DNA from 3 places in the Simplicispira sedimenti genome. Region 1 is predicted to be linked to each of the others. Evidence: predicted binding sites of a transcription regulator. Region 1 holds the regulator's gene; each other region holds the start of a gene.
The links. The regulator LexA, encoded in region 1, represses DNA repair genes until DNA is damaged. The targets are predictions, from matches to a motif close to ACTGTATNNNNATACAGT.

Region 2: the regulator LexA is predicted to act here: its motif matches at 1,841-1,858, upstream of MJ602_RS13965 (DNA topoisomerase IV subunit B).
Region 3: the regulator LexA is predicted to act here: its motif matches at 2,739-2,756, upstream of MJ602_RS16165 (LexA family protein).

The regions. Positions count from the first base shown of each region.
Region 1 covers NZ_JAKVIJ010000016.1:40,571-50,645, forward strand. The annotation lists gene lptG (LPS export ABC transporter permease LptG) at 1-596, opposite strand, end outside; gene lptF (LPS export ABC transporter permease LptF) at 593-1,687, opposite strand; gene MJ602_RS15370 (leucyl aminopeptidase) at 1,711-3,219, shown strand; gene MJ602_RS15375 (DNA polymerase III subunit chi) at 3,228-3,662, shown strand; gene MJ602_RS15380 (hypothetical protein) at 3,997-4,269, shown strand; gene MJ602_RS15385 (branched-chain amino acid ABC transporter substrate-binding protein) at 4,403-5,533, shown strand; gene MJ602_RS15390 (D-2-hydroxyacid dehydrogenase family protein) at 5,636-6,643, opposite strand; gene lexA (transcriptional repressor LexA) at 7,202-7,876, opposite strand; gene MJ602_RS15400 (asparaginase) at 7,947-8,924, shown strand; gene adk (adenylate kinase) at 8,991-9,647, opposite strand; gene kdsB (3-deoxy-manno-octulosonate cytidylyltransferase) at 9,789-10,075, opposite strand, start outside.
Region 2 covers NZ_JAKVIJ010000013.1:21,768-31,842, reverse strand. The annotation lists gene MJ602_RS13965 (DNA topoisomerase IV subunit B) at 1-1,824, opposite strand, end outside; gene MJ602_RS13960 (MFS transporter) at 1,932-3,149, shown strand; gene MJ602_RS13955 (hypothetical protein) at 3,157-3,306, shown strand; gene MJ602_RS13950 (class I SAM-dependent methyltransferase) at 3,350-3,928, shown strand; gene dapA (4-hydroxy-tetrahydrodipicolinate synthase) at 3,963-4,859, shown strand; gene bamC (outer membrane protein assembly factor BamC) at 4,899-5,993, shown strand; gene selD (selenide, water dikinase SelD) at 6,215-7,312, opposite strand; gene mnmH (tRNA 2-selenouridine(34) synthase MnmH) at 7,359-8,408, shown strand; gene MJ602_RS13925 (DUF2249 domain-containing protein) at 8,506-8,754, opposite strand; gene fumC (class II fumarate hydratase) at 8,801-10,075, opposite strand, start outside.
Region 3 covers NZ_JAKVIJ010000019.1:20,494-30,568, reverse strand. The annotation lists gene MJ602_RS16185 (hypothetical protein) at 1-481, shown strand, start outside; gene MJ602_RS16180 (hypothetical protein) at 616-897, opposite strand; gene MJ602_RS16175 (DNA/RNA non-specific endonuclease) at 1,042-1,854, opposite strand; gene MJ602_RS16170 (SOS response-associated peptidase) at 1,914-2,555, opposite strand; gene MJ602_RS16165 (LexA family protein) at 2,793-3,236, shown strand; gene cho (excinuclease Cho) at 3,251-4,144, shown strand; gene MJ602_RS16155 (Y-family DNA polymerase) at 4,165-5,529, shown strand; gene MJ602_RS16150 (heavy metal sensor histidine kinase) at 5,698-7,092, opposite strand; gene MJ602_RS16145 (heavy metal response regulator transcription factor) at 7,093-7,776, opposite strand; gene MJ602_RS16140 (TolC family protein) at 8,335-9,687, shown strand; gene MJ602_RS16135 (multicopper oxidase family protein) at 9,704-10,075, shown strand, end outside.

The DNA of each region.
Region 1 (10,075 bases):
AAGCGGGCGCTGGGTGCGTGGATTTGCGCTGCCATTCGTCCTAGATCGTCAAACTCGAACACGCGCACGCCCTGCATGCTGCCGTCGGCGATGATCGCGCGCACGTTGACCGCATAGGAGCGGTCACCCTGGCGCTCCTTGAGCCAGGCGCCAGTGGCACCGGTACTCAGGCGGCCCTGGGCGCGGGCCTTGATGAGCTGCGCTGCCTTGTCGCTCAAGGGGGCGAGGTAGTCGCCGACCGCAAATGTGACCAGCACAAAACCGAGACCCAGGGTCAACAAAGCGCGCAGCGCGCGGCCTGGGCCCAGGCCGCTGGTGCGCATGATGGTGAATTCCGAACTTTGTGCCAGCCGCGCCATGACAAAGATCGTCCCGATCAGCACCGTGATGGGCAGCAGTTCGTACAAATGACTGGGAATACGCAGAGCCACCGACAGCACGGCGAGCGAAATGTCGTTGCCAGGTGTCGGGCTGCGGTTGACCCAGCGCAATTCATCCACCAGGTCGAAAAAGAAGAACAGCGCCAAAAACCCGAAGGTCACGAAGGACACGGCACCGATCACCTCGCGGTGTACCAGTTTGCGGATGGTTCTCATGCCTTGGCACCCCGCTGCCAGAGCTGTGCCGGGCTCCAGTGGTTGTGGCGTACGGCAAGCACCAGCGCCGCCAGCGCGAAGGTACCGCCGTGCAGCAGGGCCATGTAGGTCGGCAGGCCCAGTTTGCCGGCGGCCACCCAGCTTTGGCCCAGCGTCATGAAGTTGTAGTACACGATGAAGGTGAACAGTGCCAGCATCAGGTTGCCGCTGCGGCTGGCCCGGGGATTTACGCTGGCCAGGCCCAGCGCCAGCAGCACCAGGTTGAAGGCTGCCAGCGCCAGTCCCAGGCGCCAGCCCAGTTCCGCCATGTACAAGGGTTGAGGGTCTTCGATCAGGCGCAGTGTGGCGCGCGACTTGGCCTGTGTCTCATCCAGGGCGCTGGGGGGCGCCTGCCCGATGTGCGTGCTGTATTCCTCGAACTGGCTGATGCGCGTGCCGGACTTGTCTGCGGGCGTATCCAGGCGCTGGCCCTGGCTGAGCACCAGCACGCGCTCGTCGCCACGCACTTCCATGCGGGCGCTGCGCGCAGAGGTCACGGCATCGCCCTTGGCATCCGAAGTGAGGATGAATACATTGTTGGCGGACTGGGGGTCGGGGCTTTCCTTGTCGATGAAGAAGACCCGACGACCGTTGGCCGACTCCTGGAACTCCCCTGGGGCAATGCGGTCGATGTCGCTGCGCTGTTCGTACTGGAAACGCAGCTCCTGAATCTGCCGATTGGCCCATGGCCACACCCCCAGCGAGAGCACGCCCACCGCCAGCATGACCGGCCAGGAAAAGCGCAAGAGCGGGCGCAGCAGGCTGGACAAACCCCGTCCGCTGGCGAACCAGATGACCATCTCGCTCTCGCGGTACATGCGCGAGAGCGTGCCCACAATGGCGATGAAAAGACTCAGGCTCAGAATGGTGGGCAATTGGCCCAGCACCGTGAAGCCCATGACCAGCATCACATCGGAAGGATTGACGTTGCCGCGTGCTGCCTGGCCCAGGGTGCGGATCAGCATCATGGTCATGACCACGGTGACCAGCACCACCAGGGTGGCGCCAAAGCTGCGCGCCAACTCCTTGCGGATGGATGAATCGAATAACATTGGTTCGACGTAAAAGGGTGATTATGAACTTTGAACTCAAGACCATGGACGTTGCTCAGGCAGCCTCCGAGAAGTGCGATCTGCTGGTGCTGCTGGTGCCCGACGGGTTTGCGCCCGGAAAGGATGCGCTGGGAGCCCTGGTGGCACAGGCGATCAAAGCCAAGGACCTGGATACCAAGCCGGGCAAGAGCCTGCATTCGTACCAAGTCGCTGGTGTAGCCGCGCGGCGCGTGGTGCTGGCCGGCATCGGTGCGGGCGATGCGCGCGCAGTGCGCCAGGCGGTAGCTGCAGTGGCACCGGCCCTCAAGCAGGGGGCGCCCAAGCGCGCTGTGGTCTGCGTTGCAGGCGCGGCAAGTGCTGCAGCGGTCGAGGCGGTGGTGCGCGGCGTGGCGCAGGCCAGCTATGTGTACACGGCCACCAAGTCCAAGGCCGAGGCACGCAGCCTGGCCCGGGTGCTCGTGGGGGTGCACGATGCGCGTGCCATGTCGGCGCCCTTTGAGCGTGCGGTGGCCGTGTCGGTGGGGGTGGAACTGGCCCGTGAATGGGGCAACCGCCCGGCCAACCATGCCACGCCCAACCTTCTGGCGCAGGCCGCCAAGGGGTTGGCCAAGCACCCAGGCATCCAGTGCAAGGTGCTGGGGCCTGCCGAGGTGGCGCGTCTGGGTATGGGGGCATTCATGGCCGTGGCGCGCGGGGCCGAGGAACCCCTGCGCTTCATCGAACTGCGCTACCAGGGCGCAGCCAAGACCCAGGCGCCGGTGGTGCTGGTGGGCAAGGGCATCACCTTCGATACGGGGGGTATATCCATCAAGCCCGCGCCAGAGATGGACGAAATGAAGTTCGACATGTGCGGCGCCGCCAGTGTGCTGGGCGTGTTCCGTGCGCTGGCAGAGCTGCAACCAGCCATCAACGTGGTGGGTTTGATTCCCGCCTGCGAGAACATGCCCGATGGCCGTGCGGTCAAACCGGGCGATGTGGTCACCAGCATGAGCGGACAGACCATCGAGATTCTCAACACCGATGCCGAAGGGCGCCTGGTGTTGTGCGATGCGCTGACCTATGCACAGCGCTTCAAGCCCGCAGCCATGATCGATATTGCCACGCTCACGGGCGCCTGCGTGATTGCGCTGGGTGGTGTGCGCAGTGGTCTGTTTGCCAGCGATGACTCGCTGGCGTCGGCCTTGCAGGCTGCTGGGGAAGCCAGCGACGACCTCTGCTGGCGCATGCCGCTGGACGATGATTACGCCGAAGGGCTCAAGACGAACTTTGCCGACGTGGCCAACGTGGCGGGGCGGCCAGCGGGTTCGGTCACTGCGGCCAAGTTCCTGCAGCGCTTTGCCGGGGAGCAGCCCTGGGCGCACTTGGACATTGCAGGCACCGCCTGGAAGGGTGGAGCCGCCAAGGGAGCCACGGGGCGCCCGGTGGGTTTGCTCGTGCATTACCTGCTGGAGCGCGCCGCGACCGCTGTACCCAGTACCGGCACATCGTCCCCGGCGCGCCGCAGAAAGGGCTCGGCAGCGCCAGCTGCCTGAATCCGGCGATGCCTGATATTGCTTTCCATACCCAGGTGCCAGACCGGCTGGCGCATGCCTGTCGGGTGGCTCGCAAAGCCCTGCGGGCGCAACGCCATCTGGCCATTGTGGGATCTGCGGAGGTACTGGACCGTGTGGACACCATGCTCTGGAACATGGCGCCCCAGGACTTTGTTGCCCATTGCCGGGCAGACAGCCCAGACCATGTGCTGCAGGCATCACACATCGTCTTGGCGCTGCCGGGGCAGGCTGTTGCCAGCCGCGACATGTTGCTCAACCTGGGGGACGACGTGCCCGAGGCTTGGGGCGAATATGCCCAGGTGGTGGAGGTGGTCAGCGCCGACGATGAACACGACAAGCAACTGGCACGCCAGCGTTGGCGACGTTACCGCGAATGCGGGCACGAGCCCGTGAAACACGACCTGGGTCAGAAAACTGTCTGAGATGAATACGCCTCCCTCCCGTCCGCCTGCGCGCACGCCGCCCCGTTTTGTTCCTACCCTCACCGAAGTGGTGCCCGAGGGAGCTGCGCCCCAAGCCATGCGCCCGGCAGTGCCAGGTTCGGCGCGTGAACCTGTGGCGCACTCGTCTGCGCCGCCGGCGCCTCCTGTGGTGCAGCGCCCGCCGATCGAGCGCCCTCCTGTGGCACCGGCGGTCGCACCGCGTGCGCCTGCGGCGGCCCCAGTGCTTGCGGCGCATGCGCCAGCCGCAGCAGTGGCGCCAAGGCCCTCAACGGTTGTCGTGACGTCCGCGCAGTTGCCAACGAAGACGACCGCAGTGGTGCACGCATCCGAGTCCATGACCACCACGCTGGGCAAGCCTTCGCAGCCGACCCTGCCGGAGGGCTTTGAAGAGATGATGGTGCACCGCGTGATGCAGCGGGTCGATGTGCTTCTGGAGAAGCGCCTGCGTGAGGCCATCGCCCATGTGGTGCAGGAACAGACCCGTTCCATCCTGCCCAGACTGCGCGAAGAAGTGGAATCCGTGGTGCGTCAATCGGTCTATGAGGCGGTTGCAGATGAGCTCGCCAGCCACCCTGGCACCGCTTGATTTGCTTGCTATGCCCAATTTTTTCTAATGGCTATCGTGTTCCCTAGTATTTGGGCTTGAAAAAATGATGTACCTTCACTCCCGTTGAGAAAAAAACAAGCATCTCAGCGTCCATTCTTTACTGGAGAATCCTATGCAATTGAAGTTGAAACTGACCGTAGTTGCCGCTATCGCGGCTGTCGCTGGTATGGCCTCTGCACAAGAGCAGGTGGTCAAGATCGGTCACGTGGCCCCGATTTCCGGTGCCCAGGCCCACTACGGCAAGGACAACGAAAACGGCGCTCGCATGGCCATTGAAGACCTCAATGCACAGGGCGTGACGATCGGTGGCAAGAAGATCAAGTTCGAACTGCAGGGCGAAGACGATGCAGCCGATCCCAAGCAAGGCACCGCTGCCGCACAGAAGCTGTGCGACTCCAAGGTCGCTGGCGTGGTGGGTCACCTGAACTCGGGCACGACCATCCCCGCGTCCAAGGTGTACAACGATTGCGGCATTCCCATGGTCACGGGCGCCGCCACCAACCCCAACCTGACCAAGCCTGGCTACAAGACCACGCACCGCATCATCGCTACCGACAACTCTCTGGGTGCGGGTCTGGCTGCCTACGCGGCTGAAACCCTGAAGCTCAAGACCGTTGCTGTGGTGGACGACCGTACCGCCTATGGCCAGGGCGTGGCTGACGTGTTCAAGAAAGTGGCTCTGGCCAAGGGCATGAAGGTGGTGGACGAGCAGTTCACGCACGACAAGGCCACCGACTTCATGGCCATCCTGACGGCCATCAAGGCCAAGAAGCCTGACGCGATCTTCTTTGGCGGCATGGACCCCCAAGCCGGCCCCATGCTGCGCCAGATGGAGCAACTGGGCATGGCCGACGTCAAGTACTTCGGTGGCGACGGCGTCTGCACCTCTGAAATCGCCAAGCTGGCTGCGGGTGCCAAGACCCTGACCAACGTGATCTGCGCCGAAGGTGGTGCATCGCTGGCCAAGATGCCTGGCGGCGTGGAGTGGAAGAAGCGCTACGATGCCAAGTACCCCGGTCAGTTCCAGGTGTACAGCCCCTACACCTACGACGCGACCATGCTGCTCGTGGACGCCATGAAGCGCGCCAACTCGGTGGACCCCAAGGTCTATACGCCTGAAATCCGCAAGTCCAACTTCAAGGGCGTGACCGCTGCCATCGCCTTCGAAGACAACGGCGAAATGAAGAACCCCGCCATCACCCTGTACAAGTACGTGGATGGCAAGAAGACGCCTCTGAACTGATCTTCAGGCGCCTCCCGCACACCTCTTTGGGTGTGCTTCGCAGAACGGCCTCCCGTGTGGAGGCCGCTTTCTTTGGGGGGGTGGCGAGCTACTGCTCGGTGTTCAGCGGCGTACCTGGAGGGCTCCAGGGTTGACGATATTGGTCGGAGTTCCCTTGATGAAGTTCGCCACGTTGTCGAATGCCGCACCAAAGTACAACTCGTAGTTGTCCTGCTCCACATAGCCGATGTGGGGCGTGCAAATGCAGTTCTCCAGCCGCAGCAGGGCATGGCCTTGCAGGATGGGCTCGCTCTCGAACACATCCACGGCGGCCATTCCGGGGCGGCCTCGGTTGAGAGCGGCGATCAATGCGTCAGGCTCGATGAGTTCGGCGCGCGAGGTGTTGACCAGCAAGGCTGTGGGCTTCATGGACGAAAGCCTTTCCAGGGTGACAATGCCGCGCGTGGCATCACACAGGCGCAAATGCAGTGACACCACGTCGCATTGAGCCAGGAATTCCTCACATTGGGATGCCACCTGGTAACCATCGGTCAGTGCTTTGGCACGCGAAGCCTCGCTGCCCCAGACACGCACGTTCATGCCGAATGCTTTGCCATAGCCCGCAACGATTTGACCAATCTGACCATAGCCCCAAATGCCTAAAGTCTTGCCACGCAGTACGTTGCCAATGCCGAAGTTGGGAGGCATGCCTGCGGCCTTGAGGCCTGATTGTTGCCAGGCCCCATGCTTGAGGTTGGAGATGTACTGCGGCAGGCGCCGCATGGAGGCCATGATGAGCGCCCATGTCAGCTCGGCAGGGGCGACCGGCGAGCCCACACCCTCGGCCACGGCGATGCCACGTTCGGTGCATGCGGCTACATCGATGTGTGAGCCCACGCGTCCGGTTTGGGCGATCAACTTGAGCCGGGGGAGCTTTTCTACCAATTGGCGGGTAATTTGGGTCCGTTCGCGGATCAGCACAATGACATCGGCATCTTTGAGGCGCACCGAAAGCTGCCCCAGTCCCTTGACAGTGTTGGTATAGACCTTGGCCGAGAAGGCGTCGAGACGGGTCGCGCAGTGCAGTTTGCGCACCGCATCCTGATAGTCGTCGAGGATCACGATGTTCATCCCGCCATTGTGCCTTGGGCGCGCCCCTGGCCTATGCAACCATGGGTAAATGCGGCCCGCTGCAAGCAGTTCAGTTCCACCGGGCCGCGCAGTGCTAATGGCGCTGTTCGCAAGCGGCCATGCGCTCCAGCTCTGCACAGACATCGGCCATGCGCCCGGCAATGACCATCCGGCCATTGGCGCTGGTGTGGCAGCGCAGGGGCCGAGAAGGGGGCAGGGCTGCGCCATGACCCGGCATCTGCACCGGCCCCTGCCAGACGCGGGGTGCGCGGGAGGCTACGGGGTTGCGCGGAAGGGGTGGCATCGCACAAGGCCGGGCGTGCGGTGGTGGCAGGGCTGATGCGCGGTTGGGGCGATGAGCATGGCTTTTCCACCAGCGATACAGGCCGAGAAAAGGGCGGGGCAGGACGGACGTTGCCAAGAGAACAATTCCCATGTGAATACTCCAGAGGTCAGGGTTGAACACTGGCAGGATTGCAGGGACAGCACCACCTCAGGGCCGTGGGTCATCAGGGGCCACACGCGCGCCCGCCACCTGGGGCGGTGCAGGATGCAGGCTCACATGAGCATGGTGTTGCGGATCAGGCCGACGGCCAGGCCTTCGATGGCGAAGGGCTCGCCGGGGTGCACCACGATCACGGGGTAGTCGGGGTTTTCGGGCAGCAGTTCGACGCCTTGGGCGGTGCGCCGCAGGCGCTTGACGGTGACGTCATCGCCCAGGCGTGCCACGATGATCTGGCCGTTGCGCGCCTCATGGCAGGCTTTCACGGCGAGCAGGTCGCCATCCATGATGCCAACGTCGCGCATGGACATGCCGCGCACCTTGAGCAGGTAATCCGGCTTGTGCTGGAACAGGCTTTCTTCCACGCAATAGGACTGCTCCACATGTTCCTGGGCGAGAATCGGGGACCCCGCCGCCACACGCCCGACCAGGGGCAGCACCAGTTGGCTGAGGCCCGGGATGGGCAGGTTGTACTGGGTGCCACGTGCCGCGTTGAGGGAGCGAATGGCTTCACCGCGCAGACGGATGCCACGCGAGGTGCCGCTGACCAGCTCGATGACACCTTTGCGGGCCAGGGCCTGCAGGTGCTCTTCGGCTGCATTGGCAGACTTGAAGCCGAGTTCAGTGGCAATTTCGGCGCGCGTGGGCGGGGCACCGGTGCGTGCAATGGCGTTCTGGATCAGGTCCAGAATCTGTTGCTGACGGGCTGTGAGCTTGGGGCTGCTTTGCATGACGGGCTCCCGGTGGGCAAGGGGCTGTTATTTAATACAGTAACTGTATTCTTAACCAGTTTTTCGAGGGATGCAAGTGGAAACAAAAAAAATCGTGGTGCTGGGCACGGGGGGCACGATTGCCGGAAAGGCCGCTGCAGCGGGTGACAACATTGGATATGTGGCCGGGCAGGTAGGGGTGCAGGATCTGCTTGCGGGCGTGCCGGGCCTGGCGCAGGCTGCGCAGGGGCCGCTGGATTTCGAGCAGGTGGCGCAGATCGACAGCAAGAACATGGAGTTTGGCGTGTGGGCTGCGTTGGCGCAGCGCTGCCATGCGCACCTGCAGGACGACAGCGTGCGAGCCGTGGTGATCACGCATGGCACGGACACGTTGGAAGAGACAGCCTGGTTTCTGCACAGCGTGCTCGATGCGCGCAAGCCTGTGCTGCTGACCTGTGCCATGCGGCCCGCGACGGCGATCGCCCCCGATGGGCCGCAGAACCTGCTGGACGCGATGGCTGTGGCGCATGCGCCGGGGGCCAGGGGTGTGCTGGTGGTGTGTGCCGGTGCCGTGCATGGTGCGCGGCAGGTTCAGAAGGTGCATCCGTACCGCGTGGATGCGTTCAGCTCGGGCGAAGGCGGGCCGTTGGGCTGGGTGGAGGAAGGGCGCGTGCGCTTGGCGCAGGATTGGCCTCAAGCGCAGGCGGGATGGGCGCAGGGCGCTCTTGAAAAAGTAGCGTCCGGTGCGTCCTGGCCGCGTGTCGAGATCGTCATGAACTACGCTGGGGCGTGTGGGGCCACGGTCGATGCGCTGGTGCGCGACGGCGTTCAGGGCCTGGTGGTGGCAGCCACGGGCAACGGTACGCTGCACCATGCGCTGCAAGCCGCGCTGGAGCGCGCGCAGCAAGCCGGCGTGGCTGTGCGCGTGACCACGCGCTGCCCCTTGGGTCAGGTGCTGTCCTTGCCCAGGGCCCACGCTGCGCTGCCACTGTCGCCGGGCCTCATTCCGGTCAAGGCCAGGGTGTCCTTGTTGCTGGAACTGCTGGGCGTATCGGCTCCCGCGCTCTGAAAACGACAACGCCCCGCATGCGGGGCGTTGCAGAGGCTGCAGGCCGTGGCCCGCAAGCTTGATCTCTCAGTCTGCCAAGGCAGCGAGGGCGCGCGCGGTGATTTCCTCCACGCTGCCGGTGCCGCTGATCGCGCGGTATTTGGGTGCAGCGGCGGGGTCTTGCTTTGCCCAGCCGGAGTAGTAATCCACCAGGGGGCGCGTCTGGGCGCTGTACACCTCCAGGCGTGTCTTGACGGTTTCTTCCTTGTCGTCGTCGCGCTGGATCAGGGGTTCACCGGTCACGTCATCCTTGTCTGCCACCTTGGGCGGATTGAACTTGACGTGGTAGGTGCGGCCGCTGCCGGGGTGCGAGCGCCGACCACTCATGCGTTCGATGATGGCGTCGAAAGGCACGTCGATTTCCAGCACGTAGTCGAGCTTGACACCCGCTTCCTTCATCGCGTCCGCCTGGGGAATGGTGCGCGGGAAGCCGTCGAACAGAAAGCCATTGGCGCAGTCAGGTTCGGTGATGCGTTCCTTGACCAGGCCGATGATGATGTCGTCGCTCACCAGCGCGCCCGATTCCATGACGGCCTTGGCCTTGAGCCCCAGAGGGGTTCCGGCCTTGACGGCGGCGCGCAGCATGTCTCCGGTGGAGATCTGCGGAATGCCGTATTTCTTGCAGATGAAAGCGGCTTGCGTGCCCTTGCCGGCGCCGGGGGCGCCCAACAGAATCAGTCTCATGGGAATAGTCCTCGAAGTGTGGAAAATCTGTCGGCACTGCGGGCCACGGGACCGCTGCCCCCGGATGCGGTGCTCTTATTAGGGGGGCAAGGATAGCATGGGCCGCTTGTACCCTCACTTACAAACCAGGGCCTGCACCGATCAGGTGCACAGGGCGCGCACGCGGGCCAAGTCTTCGGGCGTGTCCACGCCGGGGCCGGGTGCGGTAGCCGATACATGCACTGCGATGCGGTGGCCGTGCCACAGTGCGCGCAGTTGTTCCAGCGCCTCGATCACCTCGGTGGGGGCCTGCGGCAGTTCGGGAAAACGGCGCAAAAAGCCTGCGCGGTAGCTGTAGATGCCGATATGGCGCAGTGGCGCAAAGCCTGCCAGCGCCGGGTGCTTGGCGTCGCTGCTGCGCCACCAGGGCTGGCCCGCGTGGTCCCGTG
Region 2 (10,075 bases), on a different contig from region 1:
GTTGAGGGTGGTGTCCCAGAGTTGCTCGGCGTTCATTTCGCCCAGGCCCTTGAAGCGGCTGATCGGGCATTTCTCGGGCGGCACGCCGTCCTTGGCGCATTTGTCGAGGATGGCGGTGAGCTCGCCCTCGTCCAGCGCGTACATCTTGGCCGCGGGCTTCTTGCCGCGCGCGGGCACATCCACGCGGAACAGCGGCGGGCGCGCCACATAGATGTGGCCGGCCTCGATGAGCTTGGGGAAGTGGCGGAAGAACAGCGTGAGCAGCAGCACCTGGATGTGCGCGCCATCCACGTCGGCATCGCTGAGGATGCAGATCTTGCCGTAGCGCAGGCCCGACAGGTCGGGGGTGTCATTGGGGCCGTGCGGATCGACGCCGATGGCCACGGCAATGTCGTGCACCTCGTTGTTCTTGAACAGCAGGTCGCGCTCGACCTCCCAGGTGTTGAGGACCTTGCCGCGCAGCGGCAGCACGGCCTGGCATTCCTTGTCGCGGCCCATCTTGGCGCTGCCGCCGGCCGAGTCGCCCTCGACCAGAAACAGCTCGTTGTGCGCGAGGTCGCGGCTTTCGCAATCGGTGAGCTTGCCCGGCAGCACGGCCACGCCCGAGCCCTTGCGCTTTTCCACCTTCTGGCCGGCCTTCTGGCGCGTCTGCGCCGCCTTGATGGCCAGTTCGGCCAGCTTTTTGCCGTAGTCCACATGCTGGTTGAGCCACAGTTCCATGGCCGGGCGCACAAAGCTGGAGACCAGGCGCACGGCGTCGCGCGAGTTCAGGCGTTCCTTGATCTGGCCCTGGAACTGCGGGTCCAGCACCTTGGCCGAGAGCACATAGCTGGCGCGCGCAAATACGTCCTCGGGCAGGAGCTTGACGCCCTTGGGCAGCAGGCTGTGCAGTTCGATGAAGCTCTTGACGGCCTGGAACAGCCCATCGCGCAGGCCGCTGTCGTGCGTGCCACCGGCGCTGGTGGGGATGAGGTTGACGTAGCTCTCGCGCACCGGCGCGCCTTCTTCGGTGAAGGCCACGCAGCAGGCCGCGCCCTCGCCTTCGGCAAAGCTGTCGTGCCCTGCATCGGCAAAGCCTTCGCATTCGAACAGCGGAATCACCGGGTCGGCGCTCAGCGTCTGGGCCAGGTAGTCGCGCAGGCCGCCCTTGTACTGCCAGGTCTGCGTTTCGCGGGTTTTCTCGTTGGCCAGGGTCACCGACACGCCGGGCATCAGCACGGCCTTGCTGCGCAGCAGGTGCGTGAGTTCGCCCAGCGGCAGGTTGCTCGATTCAAAGTATTTGGCGTCGGGCCACACGCGCACCGTAGTGCCCTGCTTGCGCTCGCCCGCCTCCAGCGGGCGCGCCACCAGGGGCTCGACCACATCGCCGCCCGCAAACACCAGGCGCGCGGCCTGGCCTTCGCGGTGGCTGGTGGCCTCCAGACGGGTGGCCAACGCGTTGGTCACGCTCACGCCCACGCCGTGCAGGCCGCCCGAGAAGCTGTAGGCACCGCCCTTGCCCTTGTCGAACTTGCCGCCCGCGTGCAGGCGGGTGAACACCAGTTCGATCACCGGCGCCTTTTCCTCAGGGTGCAGGCCGAAGGGAATGCCCCGGCCGTCGTCCTCCACGCTGACCGAGCCGTCGGCATGCAGCGTGACCTTGATCTTCTTGCCGAAACCGGCCAAGGCCTCGTCGGCGGCGTTGTCCAGCACCTCCTGGATGATGTGCAGGGGGTTGTCGGTGCGGGTGTACATGCCCGGGCGCTGCTTGACGGGCTCCAGGCCCTTGAGCACGCGGATCGAGCCTTCGGAGTATTCGGATGCGGAAGTGGGTTTGACTGCCATGGGCGCGGATTGTAGTGCTGTATGAAATCACAGTCATGCCAGGGTGCCGCGCTGTACCGGCGAACGCTGTACCGGCAGAAAACGCCGCATCCCGTTACATTGCGGGAATGTCCTTGAGCCCTCCCAAGCTTTCCATGTTCCAGGTGCTGGCCTGCGGTGCCGCCATCGTGACCCTGTCCATGGGCATACGCCACGGCTTCGGCCTGTGGCTGCAACCCATCACCCAGGCCATGGGCTGGACGCGCGAGTCGTTCGCGCTGGCGCTCGCCATCCAGAACATTGCCTGGGGCCTGGTGGGCGTGTTCGCGGGCATGGCGGCGGACCGCTTCGGCGCCTTCCGCGTGCTCGTCGTCGGCGCCATCCTCTACGGGCTGGGGCTGGTGGGCATGGCACTGTCACCCACCACGCTGCTGTTCGCCCTGACCACCGGCCTGCTCATCGGCGCGGCGCAGGCGGGCACCACCTACGCCGTGATCTACGGCGTGCTGGGGCGCCAGATCGCCCCGGAAAAACGCTCCTGGGCCATGGGCGTGGCGGCCGCGGCGGGCTCGTTCGGCCAGTTCCTCATGGTGCCGGTCGAGGGTTTCCTGATCTCCAGCCTGGGCTGGCAGGACGCGCTGCTGGCGCTGTCGCTCCTGGTGCTGCTGATCGTCCCGCTGGCGCTGGGCCTGCGCGAGCCGGGCTTCCGGGGCGCAGCACCCGCGCAGCGCAGCCAGACCGTGGGCCAGGCGCTGGCCGAGGCCGTGCGCACGCCCAGCTTTGGGCTGCTGACGGTGGGCTACTTCGTCTGCGGCTTCCAGGTGGTGTTCATTGCGGTGCACATGCCCAGCTACATCAAGGACCTGGGCCTCTCGCCCCAGGTGGCGAGCTTCTCGCTGGCGCTGATCGGGCTGTTCAACGTGTTCGGCACCTACATCGCGGGCTCGCTGGGCCAGCGCATGCCGCGCCGCTTCATCCTGGCCTTCATCTATATGGCGCGCTCGGTGGTCATCGTGGTCTTCCTGCTGGTGCCGATCTCGCCGATGTCGGTGTACGTGTTCTCGGCCGTGATGGGCATGCTGTGGCTCTCCACCGTGCCGCCCACCAACGCCACCATCGCGCAGATTTTCGGCGTGCAGCACCTGTCCATGCTCGGCGGCCTGGTGTTCTTCAGCCACCAGATCGGCAGCTTCATGGGCGTGTGGCTGGGCGGCGTGCTGTACGACCGCACCGGCAGCTACGACATCGTCTGGTACATCTCCATCGGCCTGGGCGTGCTGGCCTGCCTGGTCAACCTGCCCGTGCGCGAGCAGCCGCTGCAGCGCACGGCCCCCCAACCTGCCTGATCCGGCCATGGACTCCACCACGCCCCCCACCCTCCGCCCCTGGCGCCGCTGGCTGGGCTGGGCGCTGGTGCTGCTCGCGCTGCTGGCGGTGCTCCTGCTCTACCGCGACCCCGGCTTCATGCTCATGCTGGCAGACCAGGTGTGGGCCTGTTTTTAGACAAAATCGGCCTCCAGCGCTTATTCATCAAGCGCAAAAAGCTATGAATTTTATAGCAACCCCCTTCCCCGCGCGAGGCCCGGACGCCCCTTCCGAATGGGTGCGCCGCTGGTCGCACCTGGTGCCGTCCGGTGCGCCGGTGCTCGACGTGGCCTGCGGCGCAGGCCGGCACCTGCGCTGGTTCCAGGCACTGGGCCATCCCGTGACGGGCATCGACCGCGACCCGCTGGCCGTGCAGGCGGCGGCCCAGGCCGGCGAAGCCATCGAAGCCGACATCGAGAACGGCCCCTGGCCCCTGGCGGGCCGCACATTTGGCGCCGTGGTGGTAACCCACTACCTCTGGCGCCCCCTGCTACCCGCCATCGTGCAGTGCGTGGCGCCGGGCGGCGTGCTGCTCTACGAAACCTTTGCCCAGGGCAACGAGACCGTGGGCCGGCCCGCGCGGCCCAATTTCCTGCTGCGCCCGGGCGAGTTGCTCGGCGCCTGCGCCGGCCTGCGCGTGGTGGCCTACGAGGACGGCTTCCTCGACGACCCCGCGCGCTTCGTGCAGCGCATCGCCGGCGTGCGCGTGCCGACGGACGGGCCGTCGCCGGCACGCCATCCACTGCGTGCACTCTCCTAGTTAGAATGCTCTTTTACCGTTCAACACTGCGGACATGACCTCTCCCACCGCCCCCCTTACCGGCAGCATCGTCGCCCTCGTCACGCCCATGCATGCAGACGGCAGCGTGGACTACCCCACGTTGCGCAAACTGATCGACTGGCACATCGCTGAAGGCACCGACTGCATCGGAGTGGTGGGCACCACGGGCGAATCGCCCACGGTGAACGTGGAGGAGCACTGCGAGATCATTCGCGTGGCTGTGGAGCAGGCCGCCAAGCGCGTGCCCATCATGGCCGGCTGCGGCGCCAATTCGACGGCCGAGGCGATCGAGCTGGCCAAGTTCGCCAAGAAGGTCGGCGCAGACAGCCAGTTGCAGGTGGTGCCCTACTACAACAAGCCCACGCAAGAGGGCCAGTACCAGCACTTCAAGGCGATTGCCGAAGCCACGGGCGACCTGCCCATCGTGCTGTACAACGTGCCCGGCCGCTCGGTGGCCGATATGCTGCACGACACCGTGCTGCGCCTGGCGCAGGTGCCCGGCATCATCGGCATCAAGGAAGCCACGGGCAACATCGAGCGTGCACAGTGGCTGATCCGCGATGTGCCCAAGGGCTTTGCCGTGTATTCGGGCGACGACCCGACCGCCGTGGCACTGATGCTGTGCGGCGGTCAGGGCAACATCAGCGTGACGGCCAACGTGGCCCCGCGCCTGATGCACGAACTGTGCATGGCCGCCATCGCCGGTGACATCAAGCGCGCCATGGAAATCCAGTTCCGCCTCATGCCCGTGCACAAGCACTTGTTCGTCGAGGCCAACCCCATTCCCGTGAAGTGGGCCATGGCCCGCATGGGCCTGTGCGGCGGCACACTGCGCCTGCCCATGACGCCCTTGAGCCAAGGCAACGAAGCCGTCGTCGAGGGCGCGCTGCGCGCCGCCGGCCTGCTGTAATTCATCCGCTGCGTTCAGCGTTTCAAGAGGATTAGCCGCGTGAACAACTCCGCACGACTGGGCCTGCTCGGCCTGACCATCGCCCTGGGCGCCTGCTCGGTGCTGGAAGGCGACAAGATCGACTACAAGAGCGCCTCCAAGGGCTCCACGCTCGAAGTGCCGCCCGATCTCAAGACGCTGTCACGTGACACGCGCTACACCGTGCCCGGTGGCGTGGTCTCGGCCAACGCCATGCAAGCCAACCAGGCGGCGCAGCCGTCGGGGGCGCAAACCGCACTGTCCTCCCTGGGTGACGTGCGCATCGAGCGCAACGGCAACCAGCGCTGGCTGGTGGTCAACCGCCCGGCCGATCAACTTTGGGACCCGGTGCGCGAGTTCTGGCTGGAAAACGGCTTCACCCTGGCGCTGGATCAGTCCAACATCGGCATCATGGAAACCGACTGGGCCGAGAACCGCGCCAAGATTCCGCAGGACTTCATCCGCAATACCCTGGGCAGGGTGCTCGATTCGCTCTACTCCACCGGCGAGCGTGACAAGTTCCGCACCCGCCTGGAGCGCAACGCCCAGGGCGGCACCGAGATTTACGTCAGCCACCGGGGCATGCAGGAGGTGTTCAACACCAGCACCAAGGAAACCACCGTGTGGCAGCCCCGTGCGGCCGACCCCGAGCTGGAAGCCGAATTCCTGCGCCGTCTGCTGGTCAAGCTCGGCGTCAGCCAGGAGCAGGCCAAGGCCGTGGCGGCTACACCGGCAGCACGTGCGTCGTCTTCCCGCGTTGGCAATGTGGGCGGCGTGCCCGTGGTGCAGATCGACGAAGGCTTTGACCGTGCCTGGCGCCGCGTGGGCCTGGCGCTGGATCGCACCGGCTTCACCGTGGAAGACCGCGACCGCAGCCAGGGCCTGTACTTCGTGCGCTACGTGGCGCCCAAGGGCGACAAGAAGGAGCCGGGCTTCCTGGGCAAGCTGATGAGCTTTGCCTCGTCGGAGAAGGCCGTGCCACCGCTCAAGTACCGCATTGTGGTGCGCAGCCAGGGCGAGGCCACCACCGTTTCCGTGCTCAACGCCGCAGGCGCTCCCGAATCATCGGCCAATGCCGAAAGCATCGTGCGCGTGCTGGCGGAAGACCTGAAGTGAAACACTCCCCTGAGGCCCTGCGGGCCTTCCCCCCGCTCTCGCAGCGCTATGCGCTGCGGGCAGGGGGGCGCCACCAGTGCGGCGGGGCGGCCCTTGCACGGTGGCCGCTGGCCTGGGGCGCACCGGTTTCATGCGTCGCGGTTAGTGCACGCACCATGAAAAACTGAAATAAGACCCTGTGCGCCGCAGCCCAGGAGGCGGCCGTGCCCTTGGCGGGCAGTTCAGGCGAAGGCCAGACGCGATCCGCGATCGTGTTCGCAGGCCTGCATGCGCCCCACCACAGCGGCCTGGGCAAACCCGCTGGATTGAAAGGCCTGCAGCACGGCGGGCGCTGCACTGGCGGCGCAACTCACCAGCAGGCCACCGCTGGTTTGCGGATCGGTGCACAAGGTACGTTGCCATTCAGGCGCGTCGGCGGGCCAGTCCACATCGCTGCCATAGGCGGCCCAATTGCGACCCGAGGCCCCCGTCGCCACACCCTCGCGGGCCCATTGCACTGCGCTGCCGATCAGCGGCAGGCTTGCCAGCTCCACCTGGGCCGACAGGCCCGAACCACGGCAAATCTCCAGCAAATGGCCTGCCAGGCCGAAGCCGGTCACATCGGTCATGGCATGCACACCGTCCATCTGCCCCAGCGCAGCGCCCACGCGGTTGAGCTGTGTGGTGTGGCGCAGCATTTCGGCGTAGCCCGCGCCGCCGAGCTGGCCCTTCTTGAGCGCCGCCGACAACACCCCCACCCCCAGCGGCTTGCCCAGCACCAGCACGTCACCGGCCTGCGCATCGGCGTTGCGCCGCACGCGGTCGGGGTGCACCAGGCCCAGGCCGACCAGGCCGTAAATGGGCTCGAGCACATCGATGGAATGCCCGCCCGCAATGGGAATGCCTGCCTCGCGGCAGACGGAAGCGCCGCCTTCGAGCACACGGCCGATGACCTCGGGGGCGAGCTTGGCAATGGGCATGCCGACCAGCGCCAGCGCCAGGATGGGCGTGCCGCCCATGGCGTAGATGTCGGACAGCGCGTTGGTCGCAGCAATGCGGCCAAAGTCGTAGGGATCGTCAACGATGGGGGTAAAAAAATCGGTGGTTGCCACCAGCGCCTGGGTGGCATTGAGGCGGTACACCGCGGCGTCATCGGCGGTTTCAGTGCCCACCATCAGCTCGGGCGGTACCAGGCCCTGGGGTGCGCGGGCCAGGATCTCACGCAACAGGCCGGGCGCAATCTTGCAGCCACAGCCGCCCCCGTGGGCAAACTGGGTAAGCTTGGGGGATTCTTCAAAGGGTGTGGCTGCATCCATCATGGAGCGGATTGTGCCAGCCATGGTTTCCATCCATCCGTTTCCGCATGCTCCTGCAGGAGTTCTTTCCATGAGCCCACGCGGCCCTGTCAGCGTACTTGAACGCCACACTTTTGACACCCTGATCGACGTGCGCTCGCCCGCCGAATATGCGCTGGACCACATTCCCGGCGCCATCAACTGCCCCGCGCTGGACAATGAGGAGCGCCACATCGTTGGCACGCTGTACAAGCAGCAAGGTGCCTTTGAGGCACGGCGCGTGGGAGGCGCCATGGTGGCGGCCAATATCGCGCGCCACTTGCGCGAGCGCTTTGCCGACCAGCCCGCGTCCTGGCGACCGCTGGTGTACTGCTGGCGCGGCGGTATGCGCAGCAGTTCGGTGGTGCAGTGGCTGCGCTTGGTGGGCTGGGACGCCCAGCAACTTGCAGGCGGCTACAAGGCCTGGCGCCGACATGCGATCACGCTGCTGGAAACGATTTGCCCGCAATTGCCGCTGCGCGTGCTGTGCGGCCCCACGGGCAGCGCCAAGACACGCATCTTGCATGCACTGGCCAGGCAGGGAGCGCAGGTCATCGACCTGGAAGGCTGCGCACGGCACCGGGGCTCAGTGCTGGGCACGCTGCCGGGCGTAACCCAGCCCTCGCAAACGGCCTTTGAAACCCTGCTGGCCCAACAGGTGGAAGGGCTGGACACCAGCCGCCCGGTTTACGTGGAGGCCGAGAGCAGCCGCATCGGCCGCCTGACGGTGCCAATGCCGCTGATCCGCCACCTGCGCGCCAGCCCTTGCATTGAGATCCAGGCCGGCACCAGCGAACGGCTGGCCTTCCTGCTGCGCGACTACGCCCACTTGGGTGATGACCGTGCCGCACTGGTGCAGACACTGGGCACGATGCGCGAACTGCATGGCCAGCAGGTCATCGATCGCTGGCAGGCCTGGGCTGCCGAAGGCGCGCTGCAACCGTTGTTCGCCGAGCTGATGGCCTTGCACTACGACCCGCTGTACGCACGCTCGCAAAGCACCCATCTGTACCAATGGGCGCAGCGCCAACCGGTGCAGGCGGAGAACCTCACGGACGAGGGCATCGCCAGAGTGGCCCAGGACATCCTGGTCTTGCCATGAAACACCGGCACCCAGGCGACTGGCAAGAATCCAAAGGAAAAATGCCTCCAGCGCAATATCGACGGGCGCTGGAAGCTATGTTTTTGATAGCAAACGCTTACTGGCGGATGAAGTCGATCATGATCGCGCCGGGTTCCCGCTGCAGGTACTCGATGCGCACGCCGTTGCCGTAGCGCATCTGCATCTGGTGCAGCAGCGGCAGCGGGTCGTGGTCGTTCATGAACCGCATGGTTTCGCCGGGGTTCAGGGCGTCCAGCGCACCAAAAATCGCGGCATGGCGAAAGCGCTTGGCGACACCACGGGCGTCAAACGGGTAGATCGCTTCAGGGGTGGAATGGTCGTGCATGGTTAAAGATTCACAAAAAATGAATCTTAAGTATAAACCGGTTTGCTCAACCCACCATGCGCTCGGGCACCACCCATTGGTCGAACTGCTGTGCAGTGACAAAGCCCGTGGCAATGGCCGCCTCGCGCAGGCTGGTGCCCTCCTGGTGCGCCTTCTTGGCAATGGCGGCCGCCTTGTCGTAGCCGATGTGGGGGTTGAGCGCCGTCACCAACATCAGCGAGCGCTGCACCAGCTCGGCAATGCGTTCGCGCTGGGGTTCGATGCCCACGGCACAGTGGTCGTTGAAGCTCACCATGCCATCAGCCAACAGGCGCACGCTTTGCAGGAAGTTGTGCGCCACCATGGGCCGGAACACGTTCAGCTCGAAATTGCCCGATGCCCCGCCCATGTTGATGGCCACATCGTTGCCCATCACCTGGCAGCACAGCATGGTCAGCGCTTCGCACTGCGTGGGGTTGACCTTGCCGGGCATGATGGACGAGCCGGGCTCGTTCTCGGGGATGGTGATTTCGCCGATGCCGCTGCGTGGCCCACTGGCCAACCAGCGCACATCGTTGGCCACCTTCATCAGGCTGGCTGCCAGGGTCTTGAGCACGCCATGGGCGTGCACCAGGGCATCGCAGGCGGCCAGGGCCTCGAACTTGTTGGGCGCCGTGACAAAGGGCAGCCCGGTGCGCTGCGCCAGTTCGAGCGCCACGCCCTCGGCAAAACCCTTGGGCGCGTTCAGGCCCGTGCCCACGGCCGTGCCGCCCAGTGCCAGTTCGCACAAGTGCGGCAGCGCGGCACGCACATGTTTTTCTCCCTGGGCCAGTTGCGCCACCCAGCCCGAGATTTCCTGGCCCAGCGTCAGCGGGGTGGCGTCCTGCAGGTGGGTGCGGCCGATCTTGACGATGCCGTCGAAATCGCGGGCCTTGCGCTCCAGCGTGCCGCGCAGCAGGGCCATGGCAGGCAGCAGGCGCTGCGTCAGCGCATCCACCGCTGCCACATGCATGGCGGTGGGGAACACGTCGTTGCTGGACTGGCTGCGGTTCACATCATCGTTGGGATGCACCTTGCGGCCCTCGCCGCGCTCGCCGCCCAGCAGCTCGCTGGCGCGGTTGGCCAGCACCTCGTTGACGTTCATGTGGGTCTGCGTGCCCGAGCCGGTCTGCCACACCACCAGCGGAAACTCCTGCGCGTGCAGGCCGTCGATCACCTCCTGCGCAGCGGCCACGATGGCATCGGTCTTGTCGCGCGCCATCAGGCCCAGCGCATGGTTGACCGTGGCCGATGCCTGCTTCACCAACGCCAGCGCCCGAAGGATCTCCTGCGGCTGGCGCTC
Region 3 (10,075 bases), on a different contig from region 1:
GCTGAACAAGACGCCACTTCCTGTGTTTTGCGCGTTTGCTGATCAACGTGACTTGGCGCCCTCCCAAGTGCATCAGACATTGCTGTCAGTTGCGGGAGATAGCCAGTTTCTTCAGGGCGACCGAATGAACGCCTGGTGCATCGACTTGGCGAGTTCCTGCTTGGCACTTCATGCGCTGGCGTGGGCCAAGCAGCCGGTGCGAACTGCCCGCCTTATCGAATCTGAGATGATTTATCTAGCCGCTCTAGAGGCACTCCTGTTCGTCGAACTTGACGAAAATGAACTAGGCGAGCTGATCGGCCAAGTCAATGTAGTAGGGCATTTCGATTGGTCCGCAGATGTCTTCGACACCCTTGTGAGGGCCCGAGAGCACTACCACGTGCGCCTGCAGACATATGGGCTCACCGCAGGCCGAGTTTGGGCAGGAGCCAAGCGCAGCGAATCTACTCAGTCCGCCTTGAATAATTCCGTTTTCAGCTGAGTGCGTCCTACGCTGACCCAATGCGACAACCAGTGCGGTGATAAATGTCTGCATCGACCATTCAATCCGGGTGCAATAAAACCGCAGCGCAACTAGGATCAGGCGCAGGTTGTGCCCTGTACCCACGGGGCGGCTCATGAGAACAGGGCGATGCGCCGCAGAACACGTCCTATTGGCATGTGCGCGTCGGCGTCGGACTGAATGGCGTGGATCTGTGCCATAGTGAGCGGTCCGTCATCCGGCAAATAGGCGGGCAGCTTCTCATTTGCCAGCCTGGCAAGAGCCAAGAGCACAACTTGCCTTTCACTGAGCTTCAGTTCTCTGGCAAGCGCCCGCAACGTCAAGCGTGTGATACCTGAAGTGGTGTCTTGCAAATGAAATTCGAGCGAAAGCTGGTCAGTTGGCGGCTCGGTCATGCTGCACCTTTGATTGACACTGTTCTGGCAGTGTCGTGGGATCAGTCACATCCAGAACACTGCTGCTTCATTCGGAGCTGCTGTGGTTGGAACAGGTTGGTCGCTCAATTGTGGGCGTTACTCACCAGATGTGCAAAACGCCCATCAATTCCGTTGTGAAACCGCAAGTCCCGGCAAGAACTCCACCCCAGTCCGCTTCACCAGTTCCTGATAGCTGATCGGCCTCCCGACCCGCTCCCCCTCCCTGTTCTCCTGCCAATGCGCCCACGCCCGGTTGTCGTACTGGTCGTACACCAGCTTGAACAGGTAGGTCGGAACCCTGACCCCGTTGTCCCCGATGCGAGGACTTTCTGTCGTGAACACCGGCCCGGTGATGACGAACACATCCCCTTTGGCTCTTCGCACGTAGTGCCGTGTGTCCTGCTCTATCCTTGCCCAGGCGCCACCGTTGTGCTGGATGTCCTGCGGCACCATGTTGGCTAGGCTGAAGCTCTGGGCCATGGCTGTCGGCGTCGGCATGTCTCCCGCTGGTGCCATATGCCCTCGGGAGTACCCCGAGCGCTTGTAGTCCTCCAGTTCTGCGCGCTCGCCCCTGGGCAGCCGGGCATCGGCAAAGAACCTGGTTGCACGCCTTTCATCAGCGTCCTCAATGCTGCGCCGGTTCAAGCGCTGTGCCACATAGACGGGCGTCTTGGTTTCGCCGCTGTGCAGGATGGCAAACGCTTCGTAGCACAGCTGCCGCTGCTTGGGTAGTGGCGCCACTACAGGCGGTTGGCCGTTGGCAAAGAACTGAGGGCACTGCGCAAAGCTCGTTGGGTGTCCCGAGGTGCTATCGATGGCTTCCAGCACCGAGACACGGGCCTGGGCGGCATTGGCTGTTGCGAGTGCAAGGATCGCGGTCACGCGCAGCAGGCGCGACCAGGTGGAAGACAGTTTCACTTCAAACGCTTGGTTCATTGCTGTTGGGAATGCACGGCGGGAGTACGCCGTACAGAACAGATTCGCCAGATGGGTCTCTACCCCACCCGCAAGCCATCGGCCGGGAAAGGCCGAAGGAACTCCATGCTGCGGCTCGCGGGAGCCTGCAGCCAGTCGTCGAACTGCTCGGGCTCCAGGACCACCACCATGCGCTTCTCGTCGGTGGGCTTGTGGAACAGATTCATCAGCGGATGCTGGTCGGCATTGATGGTCAGCATGGTGAAGCTATGCACGACCTCACCTCGGGGGGACTTCCACCGATCCCAGAGCCCCGCGATGCCCATGGGCTGGCCATCGGCGCGGCTGATGCGGGTGGGGACGGCCTTGCCGGTGCGCCAGTCCGGCTCGTAGATGGCCATGGCCGGGATGATGCAGTGACGTGCCTGGCGCCAGGCATCCCGGAAGCTGGGCTTGGTGGCCACGGTCTCTGAGCGGGCGTTGTAGGTGTGGCGACCCAGCTTGAGATCGCTGGCCCAGTGCGGCACCAGGCCGTACTGCCCGATCAGGGCCTCATGGGGCGGTACCGCCTCATCGCCCACATCGGCATGCGGGTGCCGACGGATGAAGCTGCCCTGGTAGCAAGGCCACATATCCTCTTTACCCAGTACGGCAGGAGGCTCGGCCTTGAAGACCGCGCGGTAGGCTTCAGGACGCTGAAGACCCTGGTAGTGGCTGCACATGCTCTTTCGCTTTGTGGGGTGTGTCCTTGTCCCCAATCCTTGGGGTCAAACCTGTGGATAGTCGTCTGGATAAGTCCTGCAGGCCACGCCAATGCTGGCCTGCAGCACGGCGCTCAAGCAATAGGCAGAGCATAGCCAGAGTGGCAAGCCCGGGAATTGCCAGTGTGCGGCAGGCGGGAATATACTGTATTTAATCACAGTATTCATGTTTATCCGCCGTTTCCGGCACGCCACCCCATGCTTCCGGTTCTCGATTCTCCCTGCCCAGCCCCTGAGCCCTATGTCCCCGGTCTCTCCGCGCTGGAGATCGACACCAGCGTGCATGCAGGGTTTCCGTCTCCGGCCGAGGATTTTCAGGGGGAGCGCATCGACGTGCTCAAGCACATCGTGCGCCATCCCCAGGCGACCTACACACTGCGGGTGCGGGGCGACTCGATGCGCGACGAGGGGATTTTTCATGGCGACGTGATCTTGGTGGACCGGGCCATCAAGCCGCGCCATGGACTGATCGTCGTGGCCGTGGTCGATGGGGCCTATACCTGCAAGAAGCTGTGGCTGCGCGGCGGCAGGCTCAAGCTACAGGCGGCCAATCCGGCCTTCGAGGACATCATTCCCCAGGAAGGCCAGACCATCGAGGTGTGGGGTGTGGTGCTGGCCAGCGTCAAGCAGTTCAAGACCTGAAACGAAGCTTTGCCATGCACATTCCCGCACGCCGCCGCCCTGAGTTCGATGAAGCAAGGTATTACGAATACCCCGAGCACCTGCGCGCAGCCCTTGCAGACATGCCTGCAGCGCCCGGGGTGTACACCTTCCATGGCGAGGAAGGTGATCTGCCGCTGTACATCGGCAAGAGCATCAACCTGCGCAGCCGTTTGCTGGCCCACCTGCGCACACCCGACGAAGCGCGCATGCTGCGCCAGACCCGGCGCATCAGCCATATCCGCACGGCGGGAGAGATCGGGGCCCTGCTGCTGGAGGCGAAACTGATCAAGGCACTGCACCCGCTGTTCAACCAGAAGCTGCGCCGCAGTCGCCAGCTGTGTGCGCTGCGCATGCACGGTGACCGGCCCGAGGTGGTGTATGCCAAGGACATCCAGTTCGCCACCGAATCCGGCCTGTACGGCCTGTTCAACAGCCACCGGGCGGCCCAGGAAGGACTGCGCAAGCTCGCGGACCAGCACAAGCTCTGCTACGGCGCACTCGGCCTGGAAAAGCTCCCGCCCGGCAAGCCGTGCTTCAGGGCCATGCTGCACCAGTGCGCCGGGGTCTGCCGGGGAGACGAATCGCCGGACGCACACCGCCAGCGCCTCTTCACCGCGCTGCTAGACCTGCAGATCGCCACCTGGCCGTATCCGGGCACGATCGGTCTGGTCGAGCGCTTTACCCCCGAGCGCAGCGAATCGGCACCGCCACCCCATCCCAACGATGTCCAGATCCATGTGCTGCGCCACTGGTGCTACCTGGGCAGCGTGAGCAAACCCGAAGAAGCATCGGCACTGGATTGCGTGGAGGCAGGATTCGACGCCGACGGCTACAAGATCCTGTGCAAGCCGCTGCTCAGCGGATGCTCCGAGATCATTCTGCTGTGACCTCAGGGCAGGACGCTGCCATGTACGCGCTGGTCGATGGCAACAACTTCTACGTCAGCTGTGAACGGGTGTTCCGGCCTGATCTGCAGCACCGGCCCGTCATCGTTCTGAGCAATAACGACGGCTGCGCCATTGCCCGATCGAACGAAGCCAAAGCCCTGGGGGTGCGCATGGGACACCCCTGGCACGAGATTCGGCACCTGGAACACGAGGCGGGCCTGGTGGCCCTATCGGCCAACTTTGCGTTGTACGGGGACATGAGCGACCGCATGGCCAGCCTGGTGGCAGGGCTGGGCCACCGGCAGGAGGTGTACTCCATCGATGAGAGCTTTGTGGACCTCAGTGGCATCCGGGGCGACCTGACAGAGCGAGCCCATGCCATCCGTGCCCGGGTGCTGCAGTGGGTGGGCATACCCTGCGGGATCGGCATTGCACCGACCAAGACCCTGGCCAAGCTGGCCAACCATGTGGCCAAGACGGCCGAACGCAAACCAGGTTCCTACCCTGCAGAACTGGCCCAGGTCTGCAACCTCGCCCAACTGCACCCCGCAGAGCGCGATGCGGTATTGCAAGCCACGGACGTGGCTGAAGTCTGGGGCGTGGGGCGCAAAATTGCAGCCCAGCTCAAGGAGGCTGGCATCGAGACCGTGCTGGACCTGGCACGCCTTGATCTTGCCACTGTGCGCAGGCGCTGGTCCGTGGTGCTGGAGCGCACGGTGCGAGAGCTGCAAGGAATGCCCTGCATTGACTTGGATGATCAACCGCCACCCAAGAAGGAGATCGCCTGCACCCGGTCGTTTGGACAACCCGTCAGTTCGCTCCCGGACCTGGAGCAGGCCGTCAGCACGTTTGCCAGCATGGCAGCGCAGAAGCTGCGCAGGCAGGCAAGCCACACGGCCCATGTATTGGTGTTCATTCATACCAGTCCGTTCCGCAAAGGGCCGCAGTACGCGAGATCCATCACCGTGCCGCTGCTGAGGGCCACCAGTGACACGGTTCCCATCGTCCATGCGACATTGACCGGGCTGCGCCAGATCTACCGGCCAGGCTATGCCTTCATCAAGGCCGGCGTCATGCTGCTGGATTTGCACAGCGCACGCTTGCGGCAAGGGGAACTTGAGTTGGAACCCCTGGATCAGCAGGAAGCGTCCCGTGAGCGGCTGATGGGGGTGGTCGATGAACTCAACCAGCGCTATGGACGCGGGACGGTGAAACTCGCCAGCGCCGGAGTGCAGGTGCCGGGAGAGCGTGCTAGTTGGGCGATGCGGCAGGAGCGCAGGTCACCGGCCTACACGACACGTTGGGACGACATGCTGGAGGTGGGGGATGTGTCTGTCACTTCGCCTCCGATGCCTTCTACTGCTGAACGGGGGCAGACAGGGTGATTGCGTGAGGGTGGAGTTTTGGTTGCGAGAGACGCTTTTGCAGCGGTTGCAGCCGGTCATGCTCGCATCACGACTGACCAATATCGGCGATATAGCGGCCGTACGCAAAGTTCGATAGCTGCAGTTCCGTGAAGCCTCAAGCAAACCAGGAAAAGCTGATCGATGCGTTCAAACGTCCAGAGGTCGCGGGAATGGGAATACCAACGTGAAGCGCGTTCTCCCCTGAGAGGAGTGAGCCGATACAGTCCCCCCATGTGCTTCGACGATGGCTTTGGTAATGGAGAGTCCTAAACCTGCGCCATCTGACCCAGGATGTGTTCTGGAAGGATCGGCACGATAGAAGCGGTCGAACAATCGAGAGAGATCCTTGGGTTCAATCTCTTTGCCTGTATTTTCAACAATCACTTTGATCGCGTCTTCATCTCTCGAAACGTAAATTTGAACATCTCCCTCGTCGGGTGTATGTCGTATCGCATTGGAGAGCAAATTACTTACCGCGCGGCGGAACATCAGTCGATCACCCTGAATGTCACCATCGCCATGCGCACGCAAATCGATTCCTTTTTCCTCGGCGACTGCTTCATAGAACTCTAAAAGTGCCTGCACCTCGGCCGCAGCGGAAAACCGCTCCTTGTGAGGCAGATCCACCCCGCGCTCCGTCTTGGCGAGAAACAACATGTCGGCCACCATTCGGGCCAAGCGCTGTAACTCCTCCGCATTGGACGCGAGTGTGTCGCGGTAGGTATCTGCGTCTCTTTTGGCAGACAGAGTCACCTGGGTCTGCGTGAGAAGATTGCTGATCGGCGTGCGCAGTTCATGCGCCAGATCAGATGAAAAATCCGAGAGGCGCTGGAAGTCTTCTTGCAGCCGATCCAGCATATGGTTGAGTTCTCGCGCCAGATCCGCCATTTCGACAGGGACGGATTCAACGGGCATACGTCCTTCTAGCCGCTGCCCGGTGACCGTGGCAGCCCGTGTCTTCATCGCGCGCAGTGGCGCCATGCCTTGATGAGCGGCCAGCCAGCCCAGCAAGCCACTGATCAGCGTTGCAATGGCAGCATAGATCGCAAGGTTTCGCCGCAAATCCGATAGAAACTGCTTGTGGTGCTCAATATCGATGGCAACAAAGACATCGAGATCTGTTGCCGGTGCGCTCCTCGTGCGAGCCTGAAAATGAATCGCGTGAAATTCGCTTTGACCACTCTTCCATGCTTGGAGAGAGTAGCCGTCCGGAGATGGATGTCCCGAGTGTGAGCGTTCGGGTAAATGGAAACCTGCCGATTGGAAAAGTGTGTTTCCTTGGGAGTCGTTCACTACAGCATAGAGACCATGGTGATGGCTCAAGGCATCTTCCAGTCGCCACTTGGCGTCCTCTGAAGAATTGGCATGGGCCAGAATGCTCTCGATCAGGAGCTTCTTGTCTCTTAGTGCAGCACGGTCCAGTTCCTGAAAATGCCGATCTGTTGCAATCAAGAACAACAGGCCCAATCCAAGCACGACGGCAGCGGCCACCGACGTGAAAAAAGCGGTCAAGCGGCTGGTGAGTGAAAAGCGGCGTAGCACTCACTGTTCCTCGGGCGCTTCCAGAACGTAGCCCATGCCACGTACCGTTTTGATCAGTTTGACATCCTGTCCTTCGTCGATTTTGATGCGCAGGCGGCGCATGGCGACCTCGATCACATTGGTGTCGCTGTCGAAATTCATGTCCCACACCTGCGAGGCAATCAATGAACGCGGCAACACTTCGCCGCTGCGCCGCATCAATAACTCCAGAAGGCCGAATTCCTTGGCGGTCAGGTCGATGCGTTTGCCGGCGCGGGTGACGCGGCGCCGAAGCAAGTCCAGTTCCAAGTCTGCCACGCTCAGCGTTGTGCTCTCCGTTCCGCTGCGCCCGCGCCGCAGGATGGTTCGCACGCGCGCCAACAGTTCGGCGAACGAGAACGGTTTGACCAGATAGTCATCGGCGCCCAGTTCCAAACCCTTCACCCGGTCCTCTACTTGGTCTCTGGCGGTGAGAAACATTGCTGGCATCTGCAATCCATGCTGTCGCATCGACTGCAAAATTTGCCAGCCGCTGAGTCCGGGCAACATGACATCGAGGATCACCAGGTCGTACTTTCCCTGCAGCGCCAAGTGCAGGCCATCGATGCCGTTGGAAGCCAGATCAACGACGAAGCCGGCCTCGCCAAGGCCTTGGCACAGGTACTCCCCGGTCTTGGGCTCGTCCTCAACGATCAGTATCCTCACAGTCGCCCTCCACTCGGTTGCGTGTCGATAGTTTGACCAGGTTTTCTGCATCTGACATGTAGATAACAAAGATGTAATTTGGCGCACAGCTTTGTGTCAGGGACATCTCTCAAGAATCTCGCCTATGAACACAGAGATGCACCGTGGGTTGTCCGGGCGGCGCCCCACCTCTCTACGCCGGTCGGTTGCGAAGCTCCCTTGGATGCTTGCATGGGTGGCCGCGGCTGTATCGGCGCAGCCCTCTTCGACCGACCCAGCCCACACATTGGATTCGGTGTCCGGGGAACTGGAATACGTTTCCGAGCTCGGTAAATACCAGCCCTATGCCGATCCGCCCCTGCGGTCCTGGCGCGAGGCAAATGATCAAGTCGGGCGAATCGGGGGCTGGCGTTCCTACGCCAAGGAAGCGGCTGCGAAGAGATCCAATGAAGAGCCGACGCCCACTAACTCCCGTACCAACTCCAGTGAAAAGGAGCGGCCGTGATGTGGATTCGGTTCCTGGAGCACAGAGCAATCTTGGCCGGTTCAGCGATTGCAATTCTCTCTGGCTGCGCCAGCATGAGCCCTGAACAGAGCATTGACCGAATAAACAATGACGTAGCGGCTTTCGTCGATGGCCAACTGGTGTTGGCTCGCAGTGCGGAAGAACGTCAACAGCGCGCTGAAGCCGCCCACAAGCTCCTGTCGGCTCCTCTTGGCCAAAAAGAGGCGGTCGGCTTGGCCTTGGTGAACAGCCAAGCATTGCAGACATTGCTGGCTCAAGGATGGGTCCAGTCCGCCGAGGCAGTGCAGTCAGGGCGAATCGCCAACCCTGTGTTTGGCTTCGAGCGCATGGTTGCGGGTAGCGAGCTGGAGGTGGGACGGGCGCTGTCCTTTGGCCTGCTGGACCTGATGACTCTTCCCGCGCGTCAGCAGATTGCATCCACGCGACTGGAGCAGGCACGGTTGCGCTTGGCCGGTGAAGTCGTGGACCACATCACCCGTGTTCGACAGGCGTGGGTGCGCGCGGTCGCCGCGCGGCAAATTCATCAATATGCCCAGCAGGTGTTTCAAAGTGCTGAAGCCAGTGCCGAATTGGCCCGTCGGATGCAATCCGTAGGCAACTTCAGCCGCCTCAGCCGTGCCCGTGAGCAGGTTTTTTACGCTGATGCAGCCACGCGTCTGGCCACAGCAAGGCACCAGGCAATTTCCAGCCGAGAAGAGTTGATCCGCTTGCTCGGTCTGGATGCATCGCAGGCTCAATTGCTTCAGCTTCCTGATCGGTTGCCCGATCTGCCACGGCAAGCGCTGGAACCGCAGGCGGTCGGTGCCTTGGCAACCCGGGCGCGCTTGGATATCCGCCTTGCCCAAAGTGCTCTGGATGCCGCTGGCAAGGCGCAGCGCCTGAATGTCGTCACCAGCATGACGGACATCGAAATGGCGGTCCGCCGTGATACCCAGTTCGACAATGCGGCAGGTGCCCGTTCCAATTCCCGTGGTTATGAAATTGGTATCCGCCTGCCTCTCTTTGATTGGGGAGGCATGCAGCGCGATGCCTGGAATGCGCGAACGCTGGCGGCCGCCAACCAGCTTGAAGCGACGGTGCGCTCGGCGGCCTCGAATTTGCGAGAGAACTATTCGGCCTACAGAACCGCGTTCGATATAGCCCGCCATCACCGAGACGAGGTCATTCCATTGCGCAAGCTGATCTCAGAGGAAAACCAGCTTCGCTACAACGGAATGATCATTGGCGTGTTCGAGTTGCTGGCCGATGCACGCGAGCAGATCAATACCGTCATGGCGGCAATCAATGCGGAGCAGCAGTTCTGGCTGGCGGACGCGGCACTTCAGGCTTCGCTGATCGGCCGCCCCGCCAATGTCTCGCTATCTGCAGCTCCCCCCGCATCCAGCGGCGGTGGCGAAGCCCACTGAGCACCAGGTGCAAGCAATGACATCCAGAAGAGATTTTTTCAAGTTTGCCGGTATCGCGGGTGGCGCTGTCGCAGCCAGCGCGGTCAGCCGCGTGGCCATGGCGGGACTGCCAGAGCCAGTCATCCAGGGCTCGGCGCAGACCATGGCCCCATTGGTGCCCAATAGCGGCCGCCCCTACAACCCCGTCGTGACCTTGAACGGATGGACGCTTCCTTGGAGGATGAACCAGGGTGTCAAGGAATTCCACCTGGTCGCCGAACCCGTGGTGCGCGAGATGGCGCCGGGCTTCAAGGCCCATCTGTGGGGCTACAACGGCCAAAGCCCGGGTCCCACCATCGAGGTGGTGGAGGGTGACCGTGTGCGGATCTTCGTCACCAACAAGCTGCCC